DNA from 2 places in the Metabacillus sp. 84 genome. Region 2 is predicted to be linked to the other one. Evidence: riboswitches for the same ligand, from Rfam matches in the RefSeq annotation. Region 2 holds a riboswitch; the other holds the start of a gene.
The links. A riboswitch is a leader RNA that binds a small molecule or an ion and turns the genes downstream of it on or off. The one in region 2 is predicted to bind lysine.

Region 1: another riboswitch for lysine. It lies ahead of ACQCV8_RS06205 (aspartate kinase); the one in region 2 lies ahead of ACQCV8_RS01200 (amino acid permease).

Annotation. Positions count from the first base shown of each region.
Region 1 is NZ_JBNILN010000002.1:308,283-316,657, reverse strand. It holds gene sdhA (succinate dehydrogenase flavoprotein subunit) at 1-539, opposite strand, end outside; gene ACQCV8_RS06215 (succinate dehydrogenase cytochrome b558 subunit) at 572-1,180, opposite strand; gene ACQCV8_RS06210 (YslB family protein) at 1,717-2,172, shown strand; gene ACQCV8_RS06205 (aspartate kinase) at 2,331-3,560, opposite strand; lysine riboswitch at 3,679-3,858, opposite strand; gene uvrC (excinuclease ABC subunit UvrC) at 3,924-5,696, opposite strand; gene trxA (thioredoxin) at 5,956-6,270, opposite strand; gene ACQCV8_RS06190 (electron transfer flavoprotein subunit alpha/FixB family protein) at 6,602-7,579, opposite strand; gene ACQCV8_RS06185 (electron transfer flavoprotein subunit beta/FixA family protein) at 7,630-8,375, opposite strand, start outside.
Region 2 is NZ_JBNILN010000001.1:219,427-227,801, forward strand. It holds gene ACQCV8_RS01190 (DUF6612 family protein) at 202-1,137, shown strand; gene ACQCV8_RS01195 (twin-arginine translocase TatA/TatE family subunit) at 1,480-1,668, opposite strand; lysine riboswitch at 1,877-2,054, shown strand; gene ACQCV8_RS01200 (amino acid permease) at 2,169-3,587, shown strand; gene ACQCV8_RS01205 (D-alanyl-D-alanine carboxypeptidase family protein) at 3,887-5,053, opposite strand; gene ACQCV8_RS01210 (UDP-N-acetylmuramoyl-L-alanyl-D-glutamate--2,6-diaminopimelate ligase) at 5,211-6,680, opposite strand; gene fumC (class II fumarate hydratase) at 6,882-8,261, opposite strand; gene ACQCV8_RS01220 (GNAT family N-acetyltransferase) at 8,307-8,375, opposite strand, start outside.

The DNA.
Region 1 (8,375 bases), on a different contig from region 2:
GACAGATTCTGAGCAGTAATCCCGCGGCAGACCCGGTCATCATCCAAAACGATTCCAAGGAATTCCCAGCCTTCGAACTTTCTGACAAGCCCTGCCACTTCATAGCGGCGGACCTGCTCATCCAGTGCATAAAGCAGCTGCTGGCCGGTTGTAGCGCCCGCAAAAGCTGTTCTGTGATGCTGAGTTCCCCCAAAGCGGCGGAAGTCAAGCAGTCCTTCAGGGGTACGGTTAAACATGACGCCCATACGGTCAAGAAGATGAATGATAGAAGGAGCAGCTTCACACATTGCTTTTACCGGAGGCTGATTCGCCAAAAAGTCTCCCCCGTAAACCGTGTCATCAAAATGCTCCCAGGGGGAATCCCCCTCACCCTTTGTATTCACCGCTCCATTGATGCCGCCCTGTGCGCACACTGAATGTGAACGCTTAACAGGAACGAGTGAAAAAAGATCCACGCTGACTCCCTTTTCGGCAGCCTTTATAGTAGCCATTAAGCCGGCCAAACCGCCGCCGACGATTGTAATCCGATTGTTGTTCATCTAGCCCACTCCCTTGATTGACGTTTCCTCAATTAAACAAATGCAAAGATGGAACTTACTCCTACGTAAGCAAGTGCAACAAACACAGCAAGTGTTACATAGGTTGAAATCAGCTGGGAACGAGGTGTAACCGTAATTCCCCAGGTTACGCAGAAAGACCAGAGCCCGTTTGCAAAGTGGAACACTGTGGAAACAACACCCACCACATAGAAAGCGACCATTGCCGGATTGCTAAGAATATTTTCCATCATTGAAAAATTGACCGTCGCTCCGAATGCAGCGGCAATTCTTGTTTCCCACACATGCCATGCAACGAATACAAATGTAACAATGCCGCTGAACCGCTGCAGGACAAACATCCAGTTTCTGAAATAGCCATAGCGGGAAGCATTATTTTTCGCCGTAAAAGCAATATAAACACCATAAATAGCGTGGAATAATAGCGGCAGGAAAATGATAAATGTTTCTAAAACAATCCTGAATGGCAGGCTCTCCATAAAATGAGCCGCCTCATTAAATGCTTCTTCTCCTCTAGTCGCAAAATTGTTGACAACAAGATGCTGAATCAGGAAGATTCCTACAGGAATAACCCCCAGCAGCGAGTGCAGTCTGCGCAGCGCAAACTCCTTATTTCCAGCCATAATTCCTTTACCCCCTAATCAATGATAATCTGTAGTTTTTATTGGGTTTTCTCCTATCCCCATTTTACAGTCTGGAGCATGGGAGGGCTTTGTCATGGCAAGCTATTAAAATAGCATTTTATCCAACCTTATTTCCCAATATGCTGTCATAATTCTCTCGCCCGGATGATCAGGGAGCATGACTTTGAATCTGGCAGTTCTGCATTGGAAACTTTTGACTAAACCGCCGCTCCATCATAATTATAAACTGATAAAATGTGACAAATTCATTTTACTCCTAACATAATAGAGCGTCAAGAAAACGTGTTCATAAATTATAATTTTCGGAATTATTTTCGTTCTTCACAAAATTAACTTTATTACTATATTGAAATGTGAGAGAAAATATGCTTAAGAGCTTAGTATGGCAAGAAGGAATCATTTCTTGCCCTTGGCCTCTCCTAATATGGAACCCTCTTAAGCCCGATCTTCCTTTTATTTCATGTTAATAGCCTACGGTCTTGATATATAATGAGCATAGAGAGAGGGGAAATGAAATGAAAACGACACGTAATCAAGTAGAGGCTGAAAAGTATGAGGAGCTGTCAGTCCCTGCTTTTGGCCATGAAATGCTGCGGGAGATCCTTCTTCCCGAAATCCTTGGTCAGGAGTATCCTTCTTTGCTTTACTGGGCCGGCAGAAAGCTTGCAAGGCACTTTCCGCTGGAAACTGCAGAAGAGCTTCCCCGTTTTTTTCTTCAATCCGGATGGGGGACACTGACACTCTTACATAGAAAACAGGGAGAAATGGAGTTTGAATTGACCTCCGACCTGATCCTGACCCGCTTTCAAGCTCAAAAGGAGCCATCCTTCCAGCTGGAGGCCGGTTTTCTGGCAGAGCAGGTTCAGACAATCGGGAAGCATGCGGCTGAGGCCTACGAGCAGGTAAAACGCCGCTCCGGCAAGGTAATCTTGACCGTTAAATGGGATAAAAAGGACATGATCACAGATTGACCGGAAGCCATGATTTTTGGATCCCGGCTTAACCTGGCTGTCTGTAAAGCAAGGGTGCACCTAAAGGAAGAGCCCGGGAATGCTTGGTGAATAAGCATTCCCGGGTTCTTTTTTGTTCGTGCTTCGAACAGGATGAAGATGTCTTTTGATTCTGTTTATTAAACCGGCGCCTTTTTGCCGGATAGCTCGAATGCTTCATGAAGCGCTTCAACTGCCCTCACCATATCATCCTGCTCAATTACAGTGGATACCTTAATTTCAGAGGTGCTCACCATTTTCACTTCAATGCCCTCCTTGGCGAGCACCGAAAACATCCCTGCCGCCACCCCGGGATTGGAAACCATGCCGGAACCGACAATGGAAACTTTGGATAAGCCTTTTTCCGATTCAATTTTCTTGAACCTTAATTTTTTCTTATGAGTCTCAAGCACATCGATCGTTTCTTCCAGATCATTTGTTTTTACTGAGAAAGAAATCGTGCCGTTCTCTTTATCTGTCAGACTTTGAATGATGATGTCCACGTTTACCCCATGCTCCGCCAGTGTCGTAAATATAGTCGAAAGGGTGCTTAAATCATTCGGCAGGCCGCAAACGGACACTCTTGTTACCTGGTCCTCAAATGCAATTCCTTTAACAATTAAATTTTCTTCCAATGCACTTTCCTCCTCAATAAGCGTTCCCCGCTCGCCCTGCATACTGGAACGCACTTCCAGTGGAACCTGATAATTTTTTGCAAACTCTACTGCTCTTGGATGAAGAACACCCGCACCAAGATTCGCCAGCTCCAGCATTTCGTCATAGGATAGGCCAGCAAGCTTTCTTGCTCCTTGGATATAGCGGGGATCGGTCGTATAGACCCCTGTCACATCGGTATAAATGTCGCATTTATCTGCCTTCAGCGCCGCCGCAAGGGCAACAGCTGTTGTATCTGAACCGCCTCTGCCCAATGTTGTAATTTCCCCGTTTTCATCTCTCCCCTGAAAACCTGCTGCCACAACGATTTTCCCCCGGGTCAGCTCTTCTGTAATGCGGTCATCTTCAATGCGGGTTATGCGTGCATTTCCATGCCGGGATTCAGTGAAGATTCCCGCCTGGCCTCCGGTCAAGGAAACGGCTTCATAGCCCTTGGCCTGGAGAGCCATCGCTAGTAAAGAAATCGTGATCTGTTCCCCTGTAGTCAGCAGCATATCCATTTCTCTTTTGTCCGGCTTCGATGAAAGTTCCCCCGCAAGCGATACGAGCTGATCGGTTGTTTTCCCCATGGCCGAAACGACGACCACCAGGTCATGGCCATTTTCTTTTTCCTGGATTACTCTTTTTGCAACATTCAAAATTCGATCTGCAGATCCTACGGATGTTCCTCCAAATTTTTGTACGATCAGTCCCACGTTATCGCTCCTCTAGGTCAATGGTATATCGCAAGTTCTTTCAGATAAGAGCCCAAAATAAAAAGCAATGGGATGCCCCTCCCATTGCTTGCATAAACGAAAAAATTCTCCGCCCATACAATGAGATAGCTCTCCAAGAATAAAAATCTTGACAGCCCTGCATTTATTCAATGCAAAACCAGAAGAATCAGCAATGGCACCTTTTCCTCTTCGGCGGCGCTCCCCTTTCGGCATACATAAACGGAAAACCATTTTCCTGCTTATGCCTACTATTGAAGTCCGCACCTCTATCGTCATTTAACGAACTAAACGACCTGATTAAATTAGTTTGTATTCTATCAGAGGATTTGGAAAAGCACAAGTCTATTCTTTTAGCTTTTCATAGATCAGCTCTGCAGCCGCATAAGGAACACCGGCTTCTTTAATCTGCTCAACGGTCGCTTCCTTCATTTTTTTAACAGAGCCGAAATGCTTCAGCAGCATCTTCCTCCGCTTTTCCCCGATGCCGGGGATTTCATCCAATATGGATTGAATCGCGTTTTTTCCGCGGAGCTGTCTGTGGAACGTGATCGCAAAGCGATGGACCTCATCCTGAATCCGCTGCAGCAGATAGAACTCCTGTGAGCTGCGTTCGAGCTGAACAAGCTCAAGCGGGTCTCCAATCATCAAATTGGAAGTTCTGTGCTTATCATCTTTTACAAGGCCGGATACTGGTATTTGCAGAGACAGCTCATTCTCAAGAACATCTTTTGCTGCAGAAATCTGCCCCTTTCCTCCATCAATCACGATAAGATCGGGAAGAGGAAGGTTTTCTTTCAATGCACGGGAATACCTTCTCCGGACCACCTCTCTCATGGACTCATAATCATCAGGCCCGGTAACAGTCCGGATTTTATACTTACGGTACTCTTTTTTGGCCGGTTTCCCATCGATAAAAACAACCATTGCGGAAACTGGATCAGACCCTTGAATGTTTGAGTTGTCAAACGCTTCGATCCGGATTGGCACGGCGATTCCCAGCTTATCGCCGAGATTCTCGATGGCCTTAATTGTCCGCTCTTCATCCCGCTCGATTAACGAAAATTTCTCGCGGAGTGCAATTTTCGCATTTTTGTGAGCGAGCATCAGCAAGTCCTTCTTCGCACCGCGCTTCGGCTGGACCGCGCGCACATTCAGAAGCTGCTCCGCCAATTCCAGATCAGCGCTGTCCGGAATCATGATTTCCTTCGGCAGGAAATGATTGCTCTGCTGATAAAACTGGCCCAGGAATGTCAGAAATTCTTCATCCGGTTCATTATAGATTGGAAACATCGAAATATCCCGTTCAATCAGCTTGCCTTGCCGGACAAAAAATACTTGTACACACATCCAGCCCTTATCAAAAGCATAAGCAAACACATCCCGGTCCACAAAATCCGTCATCGACATCTTCTGCTTCTCCATTGTCGCTTCAATATGGACGATCTGATCCCTGTACTCCTTTGCCCGCTCAAAATCCATAGCCTCTGAAGCTTTATACATCTTATCGGTTAAATCCTTTTTAATCTCCTTGTACCCGCCGTTTAAAAACCGGCTGATCTCCTCAACCATTTTCCGGTTTGTTTCTTCCGTTACTGTATATACACAAGGGGCAAGACACTGCCCCATATGGTAATACAGGCAGACGCGGTCTGGCAGAGTGTTGCATTTCCTCAGCGGATACAGCCGGTCCAGCAGCTTTTTCGTTTCACGGGCTGCCTGGACATTTGGGTAAGGGCCGAAATATTTCCCCCGGTCTTTTTTGATTTTCCGCGTAACAATCAGCCGAGGATGGCGTTCACCGGTTATTTTTATAAATGGAAAGGACTTATCATCCTTGAGCATCACATTATATTTTGGATCGTATTTTTTAATCAGATTCATTTCTAAAATAAGGGCTTCGATATTAGAGGACGTCACAATGTATTCAAAATCCTCAATTTCATTGACAAGCCTTTGCGTCTTCCCGTCATGAGAGCCGCTGAAGTAAGAACGGACACGGTTCTTTAATACTTTGGCTTTCCCGACATAAATAATGGTCCCCTGTCTGTCCTTCATGAGGTAGCAGCCTGGCTGATCGGGAAGAATGGCTAATTTTTCTCTGATTTTGTCTTTCATATAACCACTTCCATCCAGTCATTTGCCTTATATTGTACGATATATATAGGAAAATTACTAAGAATAGCGCTGGAAACAGTGTCAGGCGCAGAGTATTGGCCCGAGGAGGCAATTTCCGATCAGATACCGGTGGTGTCGGAAAAACGGACGGCAGCGGGAATGGCGCCCATCTTCTACACGAGCGGTTCCCCATGATGCAGCCCTCCTGCAAGAAAATAAAAAAACCAGACCAATAAATCAGCCTGGTTCCTTATTTCAATTAAGCGTGTTTATTAAGTAATTCAGCAAGAGCTTCTTTCGGCTGATATCCAACCGCTTTATCCACTACTTCTCCATTTTTGAAAACGAGAAGAGTCGGGATGCTCATTACGCCGTACTTACCAGCAGTTTCCTGGTTTTCATCAACATCAAGCTTAACGATTTTCACTTTGTCACCCATGTCTTGGTCAAGCTCTTCCAGTACTGGGGCAATCATTTTGCAAGGTCCGCACCATGGAGCCCAAAAATCTGCAAGAACAACGCCTTCTCCAGTCTCAGCAGAGAAGTTTTGATCCGTTACGTGTGAAATAGCCATGTAGAATTCCTCCTAAATCTTTAAGAATATGCACTTAGTATAGCACCTTCCTGTAAGGCGTGCTAAGATTTTGCCTCGAAGTCATTATACCCAATCCTAGCAGGAATAACCCGGTTCGGTACTGGTATCGCTTGACGCGCTGGAAGGGGACTGTATTAATTCTTATCTTCCTTAAGGTATACATATGTATGCGTAAGCTTGTGCAATTACACCTTCGACATCAGACCGTTTTTCCTGTCCGCTTGAAATCGGGTGAATGATCCTTCCTGACACAAGGTTTAAATAACATTAGAGCCCCCGCAAACAGGCTTTTTGCGGGGGCTGCACTGGCTTATGAATGAACTTTAAGCTTTTTAAACTCTTCGGTCAGCAGGGGGACGACCTCAAACAGGTCCCCGACAATGCCGTAGTCCGCTACTTTAAATATATTGGCTTCTGGATCCTTGTTGATGGCAACGATGACTTTGGAGTTGGACATTCCAGCCAAGTGCTGGATGGCTCCGGATACGCCGCACGCAATATAAAGGTCCGGCGTGACCACTTTACCCGTCTGGCCAATTTGAAGGGAGTAATCGCAATAATCTGCATCACAAGCTCCGCGGGATGCCCCGACAGCGCCCCCTAAAACATCTGCCAGTTCCTTAAGCGGATTAAAGCCTTCTGTGCTCTTAACGCCTCTTCCTCCCGCAACAATCACTTTAGCTTCAGAAAGGTCTACTCCCTCCGTTGCTTTGCGGATCACATCTTTAACAATTGTGCGCAAATCTTTAATATCGGCTGCTGCTGTTTGAACCTCACCTGATCTGGATTCGTCTTTTTCAAGCGGGGCAATATTATTCGGACGGATTGACGCGAAAATCATGCCATCCGTTACGATCACTTTTTCAAATGCCTTTCCGGAGTAGATAGGGCGGGTAAAGACAATATTGCCTCCAGCCTCCTCTACGTTAATCGCATCCGAAACCAGTCCCGTATTTAGTTTTGCTGCAATTTTAGGCGAGAGATCCTTTCCGAGGGCAGTATGCCCAAACACCATTCCTTCCGGATTTTCCTGCTCTATGACCGTCATCAGAGCCTGTGAAAACCCATCCGGTGTGTAAGCTGAAAGCTTCTCATTTTCTACAGCTATGACACGGTCCGCACCGTATTGAATCATTTCTTCCCCAAGACCGGATACTTGATTCCCTATAAGAACAGCTACAATTTCTCCGCCCTCCGCAACAATTTTCCCGGCAGCAATCGCTTCGAAGGATACATTTCTCAATGACTGATCTCGTGATTCTCCCAATACTAGAACTTTTCTTGCCATTTTCATTTCCCCCTATTTCTCCGTATTCCCTTGCCTGTCATGAATTCCAATCAGATGACCTTAGCTTCGTTCCTAAGCAGGCTGACAAGCTCCTTAACCTGCTCGTCCAATTCCCCTTGAAGGACTTTTCCAGCTTCTTTTTTCGCAGGCATAAAAATTTCAATTGTTTTTGTTTTTGGTTCAACATCGTCCTCTTCAATGTCCAAATCATCCAGCTCCAGTTCATCAAGCGGCTTCTTTTTCGCCTTCATGATGCCGGGCAATGACGGATAGCGAGGCTCATTTAATCCTTGCTGTGCCGTAACGAGCAAAGGAAGAGCTGTTTCGATGATCTCAGAATCACCTTCAACATCCCGTGTAACAGTTGCTTTACTGCCCTCAATCTCAAGCTTTGTAATGGTTGTTACATAGGAGATATCTAGCAGCTCCGCAAGACGGGGGCCAACCTGTCCCGAGCCTCCATCGATGGCAACATTTCCTCCTAGAATCAAATCTGCATTTTTGTCCTTTAAATATTCCGAGAGAATCTTGGCAGAAGTGAACTGATCTCCATCCTCCAGATCATCTTCCGTATTGATCAGCACAGCTTTATCGCATCCCATCGCCAAAGCTGTACGAAGTTCCTTCTCAGCCTCTTCCCCGCCAATCGTTACAACGGTTACCTCGCCGCCCTGGGCGTCTCTGATCTGAATAGCTTCTTCAATCGCATACTCGTCGTACGGATTGATGATAAATTCTGCTCCATCCTCTTGGATTCTTCCGTTGCTGATGGAAATTTTTTCTTCTGTGTCAAAAG
Region 2 (8,375 bases):
GTTTGTCAATTTGCAATTACAATTTTTCGAGAAAAATCGTCATTTTATTCCAAAATAAGGGTATAATAGAAATTTTTTTAAATAAAACAGGTATTTTATCTTAAATTTCTGTTTGGTTTATGAAAACCAAGGGTATGGAATTTTATGTTAGCAGTCCCAAAGGCTGTATAAAAAAACGACTGGAGAGTGACACATTTGAAAATGACAGCAAAACTTTCTTCCATGTTTTTGATCCTTTCATTGGTTTTATTCGGTTGCGGTACGGCGAAGGAAGAAACAACTGCCGCTCCCAAAGAGGAGAAAACAGCTACAGGGTCAAAAGAGGATGAAGCGTCTGAAAATGGAACAGAAGCAAAAGAAGCAGAAGCAGCAGAAGCTGAGGAGCCTGCAGCGGAAGAAACAGAAAAATCAGAAGAACAGCCTGCAGAAGAATTAACTGCAGAACAGGTTTTGGAAAAGTCGATTGCGGCTTATGAAGATGTGAAGAGCTTCTCCAGTGAAATGACAGTGGACCAGACTGTTGATGATGGACAGCAAGAAATCAAAACGGATGCCTCTATGCAAATAGAGCAAAATATGGATCCAATGCTGATCCACACTGTAAATACAACGAAATCTGCAGCAGACGGGTCTGAATTTTCTTTTGAATCATATGTAACCAAAGACAACTCTTATGTATCTCAAAATGGCGGAGAGTGGGCCGTAATGGCCACAGATCCTAATAACCCAATGGTACGATCTGAAGCTCAATCAAACCCGGCGGCTGATTTGGAAGGATTACAAGAAGTTGCAGGAGATATTAAGGTCAAAGAAGAAGACAGTGAATACATCATTTCTATTGATGAACCGAAGGAAGAATTCCTAAATCTTTATGGAGATATGGTTAATCAAATTACTTCTTCTCTTGGCGTAGACGGTGCATCTGCAGAATTAACTGATTTAAAGCTCTCTTATTCAATTGATAAAGAGACCTTCTTGCAGAATACTACAACTGTCATGATGTCAATGACAGTAGATGTTGAAGGCCAAACCATTGCCCTCGATCAGAAAGTCGATGGCACGTTCAGCAAGTACAATGAACTGAATGACCTGGAAGTCCCTGAAGAAGTAACCGATTCTGCACAGCCAATGGAGTAAATAATCAAATTGGACCTGCCGGTGGACTAGTGTGACTGCGAAGAACCCCCACCGTCAAATGGTTAGCCCGTTTAAAGCTTATCCATACGGATATCCAATCTAAATAAAAGGCTCTGTTAATTTAGCTTTTGATTACAGCCAGCAGGCGTTCGTTTATCTTTGGGCGGGCGGTAAGCCTCCTTGCCGCTATGCGGCAGCGGGATCTGCCCTATCCTGCCGCTCTCAAACGTAAAGGCTCACGCCCTTCTTTTCAGTCAACAGGTTTTAGTAATCAGCCCCATGCTTTAACATAGCCAATTAAAAAATGAACCGGCTGCCTTATGCCGGTTCATTTTCTATCTATTAGATACGATTTTCATCTGTCTTTTTTGCTTTTTCTTCATCCTCGTCCATCATCCCGCGGGTAGCATTTTTGAATTCCCGGAGCGTTCTTCCTGCTGCTTTCCCAAGCTCCGGAAGCTTTTTTGGTCCAAACAGCAGCAGTGCCACCACTAGTATCAATAAGATTTCTCCAAATCCCAAACTGCCCATATTCTAATCCCCTTTGTGTTACAGTTTGTCAGTCTTGATTAAATTATAGGTGATTTACTGGGAAAAACCAAGAGAATACTTATAATTTTCTGACGGATTCGCAGGTGGAAGGTTAAGGTAATCTGATGTTTCCATTGACGATTCTTATGAAATCATTTATCATTTTCAAGTATCATAATTCAATAAGAAAAATCCTCACTCCATATCTCGGTGAGGTAGAGGTTGCACCAATTATTAGTAACCGGGCTGAAGCCGTTGGGGCTGTTGATGTCTGTTGAAAGGAAAAGGTGCCGAAGCAAGCTGATACCAATCATCAGTCCTTGCTGGGCCTGTATTTAATAAATACAGGACTGCCGCAGTATTCATCGCGGAGCGCTATCAGGAGATAGGTTGAGGCGACTATGTATAGGAAACGCATGGATTGCTCCATGCGTTTTTATTTATGTGCATAACGTCCTCCATCTTCCTTTAAGCAGCAAATCATATAAGGAGGATTTACAATGGAACAAAAAAAATGGGGCTTTTGGCTGCTATCTGCTTTTGTAATCGGAAATATGGTCGGATCCGGCATTTTCATGCTTCCGAGCACACTTGCACAAATGGCCAGTCCTATGGGAGTAGCCTCTGCATGGCTGGTTACCGGCCTCGGGGTCTTAATGATTGCCCTCGTATTTGGAAATCTTTCGGTGAGAAAGCCGGAGTTAACCGGGGGGCCTCAAAGCTACGCAAGGGCCATGTTTAAATCAGAGAAAACCGGAAAGGCTGCAGGATTTAGTATGGTGTGGGGCTACTGGGTAGCAAACTGGATCAGCAATGTTGCCATCATCACAAGCTTTGCAGGTTACTTATCGGCATTTCTTCCAATCATGAAAGATACGACCGTCCTCTTTTCTGTCGGGCCTCAGGAAATCGAACAAGGCCGGCTGATTACTTTTGCTGTTTGCACCATCTTATTATGGGGAACTCATACAATTCTTGTGAACAATTTGAATGCAGCAGGCCGGCTGAATTTTGCTGCTACCGCATCGAAGGTAATCGGCTTTATGCTCTTTATTGGCGCTGCCCTGTTCGCATTTCAGGGAGCAAGCACTGGAGAATGGTACTTCGAAGTCCAATCAAACGGGGAACCACAAGGACTTTTTAAGCAGGTACAGCTTGCAGCTGTTTCAACCCTCTGGGCTTTTGTAGGAATCGAATCGGCTGTGATCCTGTCCGGGCGTGCCCGCTCCCAATCAGATGTAAAAAAAGCAACGATTTTTGGATTGCTGGTTGCGCTATCCATTTATATGATTACGACATTGCTTACAATGGGTGTTATTCCAAGAGAAGAGTTAATGCAGTCTGACAAGCCATTTGTTGATGTTCTCGCTCTTTTCCTTGGAGACGCCGGCGGGACAGCGATGGCCATTCTTGCCCTTATCTCCTTATTCGGTTCTACTCTGGGCTGGATTTTAATGAGCTCAGAAGTCGCCTACCAGGCAGCCAAGTCTGGAATTTTCCCGGCTGCATTCGGAAAAAACAATAAAAAAGGAAGCCCTGTGGTTTCCCTCACGATTACCAATATCATGTCACAGCTGTTTATCTTTTCAGTTATCTCAGGCACAATCAGTGAAGCTTACACGTTCCTGACAACTTCAGCTACACTTGCCTATCTGATTCCATACCTTGTTTCTTCTATCTATTATTTAAAGCTCGTTTTAAACGGCGAAACGTTCAGCGAAATCAAAGGATCCAGAGTAAGAGAAGGATTGATTGCTTCACTGGCGCTGATCTACAGTGTGTACGTTATCATCTCCGGAACGTCAGACCTTAAGACATTCTTCCTCGGCATAGGTCTCTTCCTTGCAGGCCTGATTGTGTATCCTCTTCTTAATCGGAAGAAGCATGAACAGCCGGATTCAGATTCCGGCACATTATAAATCTGTAAAATAAAGCCCGGGAGTGCTGAATAAGCATTCCCGGGCTTTTTCTAATTCTATTCAACTCGGCTTTTGATCGCAGCAGGCTTGCGTAAGCCTTCCGCTCCAATTAACAGGTGCTGGCAATCAGCATAATGCTTTATGATAACCATTCTTTTAAACTGATCTTAAGTATCTTTAGGGTTACAATCATTGACTTAAGAGCCTTTTATTCCAGGATGTCTTTCTTTATAATCTTGTTATGCTGTCTTGTTCGCTATTTTTGAGCTGTATAACAAAAAGCCCTAATGGACTTTTTGCTATCTTTTCGTCTGCCAATATAAAGTACCGCTAATAAAGGTCACTAAAAGGAAGGCTGCAATTGCTGCCAGGAAAAAATGACTGCTGAAGTACTTGTCCTCTTCTTCTTTATTTTCCTGCAGATTTTGACTGATGCCCTGGCCTTCCGGAATAGCGGATTCCAGTTTTGCTGAAGCCAGTTCCTGCCCATCCTCGCCGTGTACAACCAGCTCATTTAGCCGATTTATCTTTGTTGTCACCTTTTCATCTTTGCCTTTAGTATAGGGAATAGGTTCCGTTAGTTGAAGCGGTTCTTTTTTATCATTTACAAGCGAAGCCGCAGGCGCGATTTCTTTCGTTTCAAAGTGTCCAAATCCATAATCAAGTAATTTTTCTGTATCATTATACGTACCACTGTCATTAGGGGACTTTAGTGTTACTGCAATTAAGCTTAACCCATTTTTTTGCGCTGCTGTAACAAGGGTAAAGCCTGATTGGGACACGAACCCGTTCTTTCCGCCCGTCACCCCTTCATAAGGCCGCTGCTTCAGCATTTTATGGTGGGTTAAAAGAGTCGTTTGCCAGGTCTCCCCTTCCCATTCCATAGATTTTGTTCCAAAAATTTCTGCAAATTGCTCATTCTTTATGGCATACTTTGTTATTTTGCCCATATCCGCTGCAGTTGTCCGATGGTCCGGATCAAACAGACCGCTTGGATTTACAAAGTTCGTTTGCTCAACCCCAACGTCTTTTAGTAAATATTCATTCAAATCCTTCGAAAACTGCTCGACATTTCCGCTCATATGTTCAGCTATAGCAATTGCCGCATCATTTCCGGAGTTAATCAGCATTCCCTGAATCAGCCGTTTAAGAGGAACCTGCTCTCCTTCTTCCAGAAAAACTTTAGTCCCTTCTGCATTCCTGGCCTTTTCACTTACTGTTACGATTTCATCCAAATCCCCGTTTTCAATTGCATAAATAGCGGTTGCGATTTTTGTAATACTCGCAGGGTACATAGAAGCATGACCATTCTTTTCGTATAAAATACGCCCAGTTTTTGCATCCATTAAAACGGCTCCTTCACTTTTCAGCGAAAGGTCAGGATCCTTAATGCCGCTTGCTTTGTCCGGGTGCATGATAATGAATAGTGTGAAAGCCGCGATCATCGTGTGCAGGATCTGCTTCATGGATTTACTCTCCTTATCTGTTCCGTTCATAGTTAGTCCTTTTCTAGAATATCAACTTCACAATCTGAAAACAATGTAAATTAATTGAATTCGCTGCATATTCTTACATGGATGAAAACAAAAAAAGGAACCCTGCAGCATCCCGGGTTCCTTTTTTTCATTTCTGAATCAGTTTTTTTTGAAGATACCGGATCGTTTCTCCATCTGTTGCTGCAGGCAGCTCAAATTGCTGCTGATAGGGCTCGTCCCCCTTACCCGTAACGACAATCCAGTCCTTTGGTTTTGCAATCTTAAACATATGCTTGATAGCCATAGTACGGTCAGGAATAAGAGATCCCTTCTCACTGCCGAATGTTTCCTGAAGCCTGATTAATTCATCCATTAATTCATGCTCGGGTACACCGTTGGCATCATCCTGTGTCAGAATGTATCCATCACTCAAATCAGAGGACAATTGAATCATTTCGCTGCGCTTTGATTCATCTCTCCCTCCCCTGAAGCCAAAAATGTGATAAACATTTTCTGCCCCGCATTCTCTTGCAGTTTTCAGACAATGATACAGCGCGTCAGGAGTATGGGCATAATCGACCATGCAGGTAGGCTCGCCCTTCTGCACATACATCTCATTCCTGCCGGGAACTCCGGAAAAGCTTAACAGCGCCTCTTGAATCACTCGCGATTCGATCCCGATTTGTTGAGCTGCCAGAAAAGCCAGTCCTGCATTAAACACGTTATGAAGACCTGGAATCGCAAGCTGGATAAAATGACCTCTATTTTCAGTTTCTTTAAAAATGGCAGACGGTAGCGTATTTGCCTTCCATTCTGATAAACTAAGGTCATTTTCAAGGCCTTCCCCGAATGTCAGAACATCATGTCCTTCTGCCTTTATATTTTCTGTAAGCTTCCTTCCCCACGGTGTATCCGTATTAACAATCGCCTTCCCTGCAGGGGACATCTGGGCGAATAGCCGGGACTTCACTTGAAAATATTCCTCCATCGTATCATGGTAATCGAGATGATCCCGGTCGAGGTTCGTAAACAGCGCGTAATCAAATTGAAGGCCTTCCACGCGATGCTGGCTGATGCCATGTGATGAAACCTCCATCACTGCAAACTCATCCCTGCTCAGATGAAGCAATTTCTGAAGCTCGAGGCTGTCCGGAGTTGTATTGGAGGCTCTGTACCATTTTCCATTTATGTAATTGGCGATTGAACCAAAAAGGGCGCAGGAATATCCCGCTGATTCTACTATATGTTTTATCATATAAGCAGTCGTGGTTTTCCCGTTCGTTCCGGTAATTCCGATCATTTTATGTTTCTGCTGAGGATTGCCGTAAAAAGCGATGGCCATTTCCGCCATCTGCTTTCTGCTGTCGTTCAGGTGAACATAGGGAACAGGAAGGTTATTAAGTGCTTTTTCTCCAGCGACAGCCACAGCCCCTGCTTCAATCGCAGCGTTGATATATTGGTGTCCATCCTGGTCATGACCCGAAATGGCAATAAAAAAATCTCCCGCCTTCACGCATCTTGAATCGGACGTAATCCCTTTTATTTCAATGGATTTAAGATTTTCCAATTCAGGCTCGGGACGGATGGATGAAGATAAAAGCAGCTGATGTAAATTCATAAGGTTGAAACTCCTTCATTTATCTTTTTCACATGGTTCGAAATCCGCCTGTGTTTTTTATCCTTGCCGGGTGATTTTATTATTTGCTGAAAAAAGGGTTTACCCTGAGTTATAATCTGGAAATTGCATGGAAGCGGAGTATGAAAGCTTATGGGAAAAGGGCGCTGCTTCTGAGAAACAGCACCCTATAAGAGACGGTCATTATTTCGGTTTAGTCATTTGCTCTGGAATGACATATTCATCAAATTGCTTTTCAGTAAGAAGATTAAGCTGCAAAGCCGATTCTTTTAACGTCAGACCTTCTTTATGGGCATGCTTCGCAATTTTTGCTGCATTTTCATATCCGATGTGCGGATTTAATGCCGTAACGAGCATGAGAGATTCTTTAAGGTATTTGCCGATCACCTCATGATTCGGCTGGATCCCTTTGGCACAGTGCTCATTAAAGGAAAGAAGGGCATCTGAAAGCAGTCGGACGGATTGAAGGAAGTTATACAAAATGACCGGCTTATATACATTTAATTCAAAGTTCCCCTGGCTTGCTGCAAAGCCTATTGCTGCATCATTCCCCATTACCTGAACCGCCGTCATTGTTAAAGCCTCGCTTTGCGTCGGGTTGACTTTCCCTGGCATGATGGAGCTTCCAGGTTCATTTTCAGGAATAATCAGCTCGCCAATACCGCATCTGGGGCCGCTGGCTAAAAAGCGCACATCGTTTGCAATTTTCATTGCATCGGCAGCCAGCCCTTTAATGGCTCCATGGGCATAAACCATTTCATCGTGAGAGGTTAATGCATGGAACTTATTCGCAGAAGAAATAAATGGGAAGCCTGTATACCTGGCAATTTCCTGAGCTGCTTCATCCCCAAATTCAGGATGGGCATTGATGCCGGTTCCAACAGCTGTTCCTCCTATCGCAAGGTTAAGCAAGTGGGAAGTACCTTCTTCTATCATTCCCTTTGATCGTTCAAGCATATAGGACCAGCCGCTGATCTCCTGGCCAAGTGTAATCGGAGTCGCATCCTGCAAATGAGTCCGGCCAATTTTCACGATGTCCTGAAACTGACCGGATTTTTCCTCCAGCGTCTTTTGGAGCTGTTCCACAGCAGGAAGGAGCTGGTCTTTTACCGCTCTTAAAGCGGCAATGTGCATCGCAGTCGGAAACGTATCGTTTGAGCTCTGGCTCATGTTCACATCATCATTTGCATGGATTTTGGCTTCCCCTTCACCAAGAATCTCATTGCCCCTTCTCGCGACAACCTCATTTACATTCATATTGCTTTGAGTGCCGCTTCCCGTTTGCCAAACTGCCAGCGGAAACTGCTCGTCCCACTTCCCATCAAGAATTTCATCACATGCCTGGACAATCGCTTCTGCTTTTGCTGCCGTAAGCTTTCCTAATTTTTCATTGGAAACAGCCGCACTTCGTTTTAAAACGGTAAATGCATAAATAACTTCCAGCGGCATTTTTTCGGTACCGATTTTAAAGTTCTCCTTGCTCCTCTGTGTCTGGGCTCCCCACATTTTATCTGCCGGAACCTCAATTTCCCCCATTGTATCCTTCTCAATTCTTGTTTGCATGATTATTGATCCCTCCCCTCATTCATTCCCCCATGAACCTGCCGCTTAATCCCTCATTTCTTCTTTGAGCAAAGAAAAAAGCTCAACGTCCTGAAATTTCCCATTCATCCATTC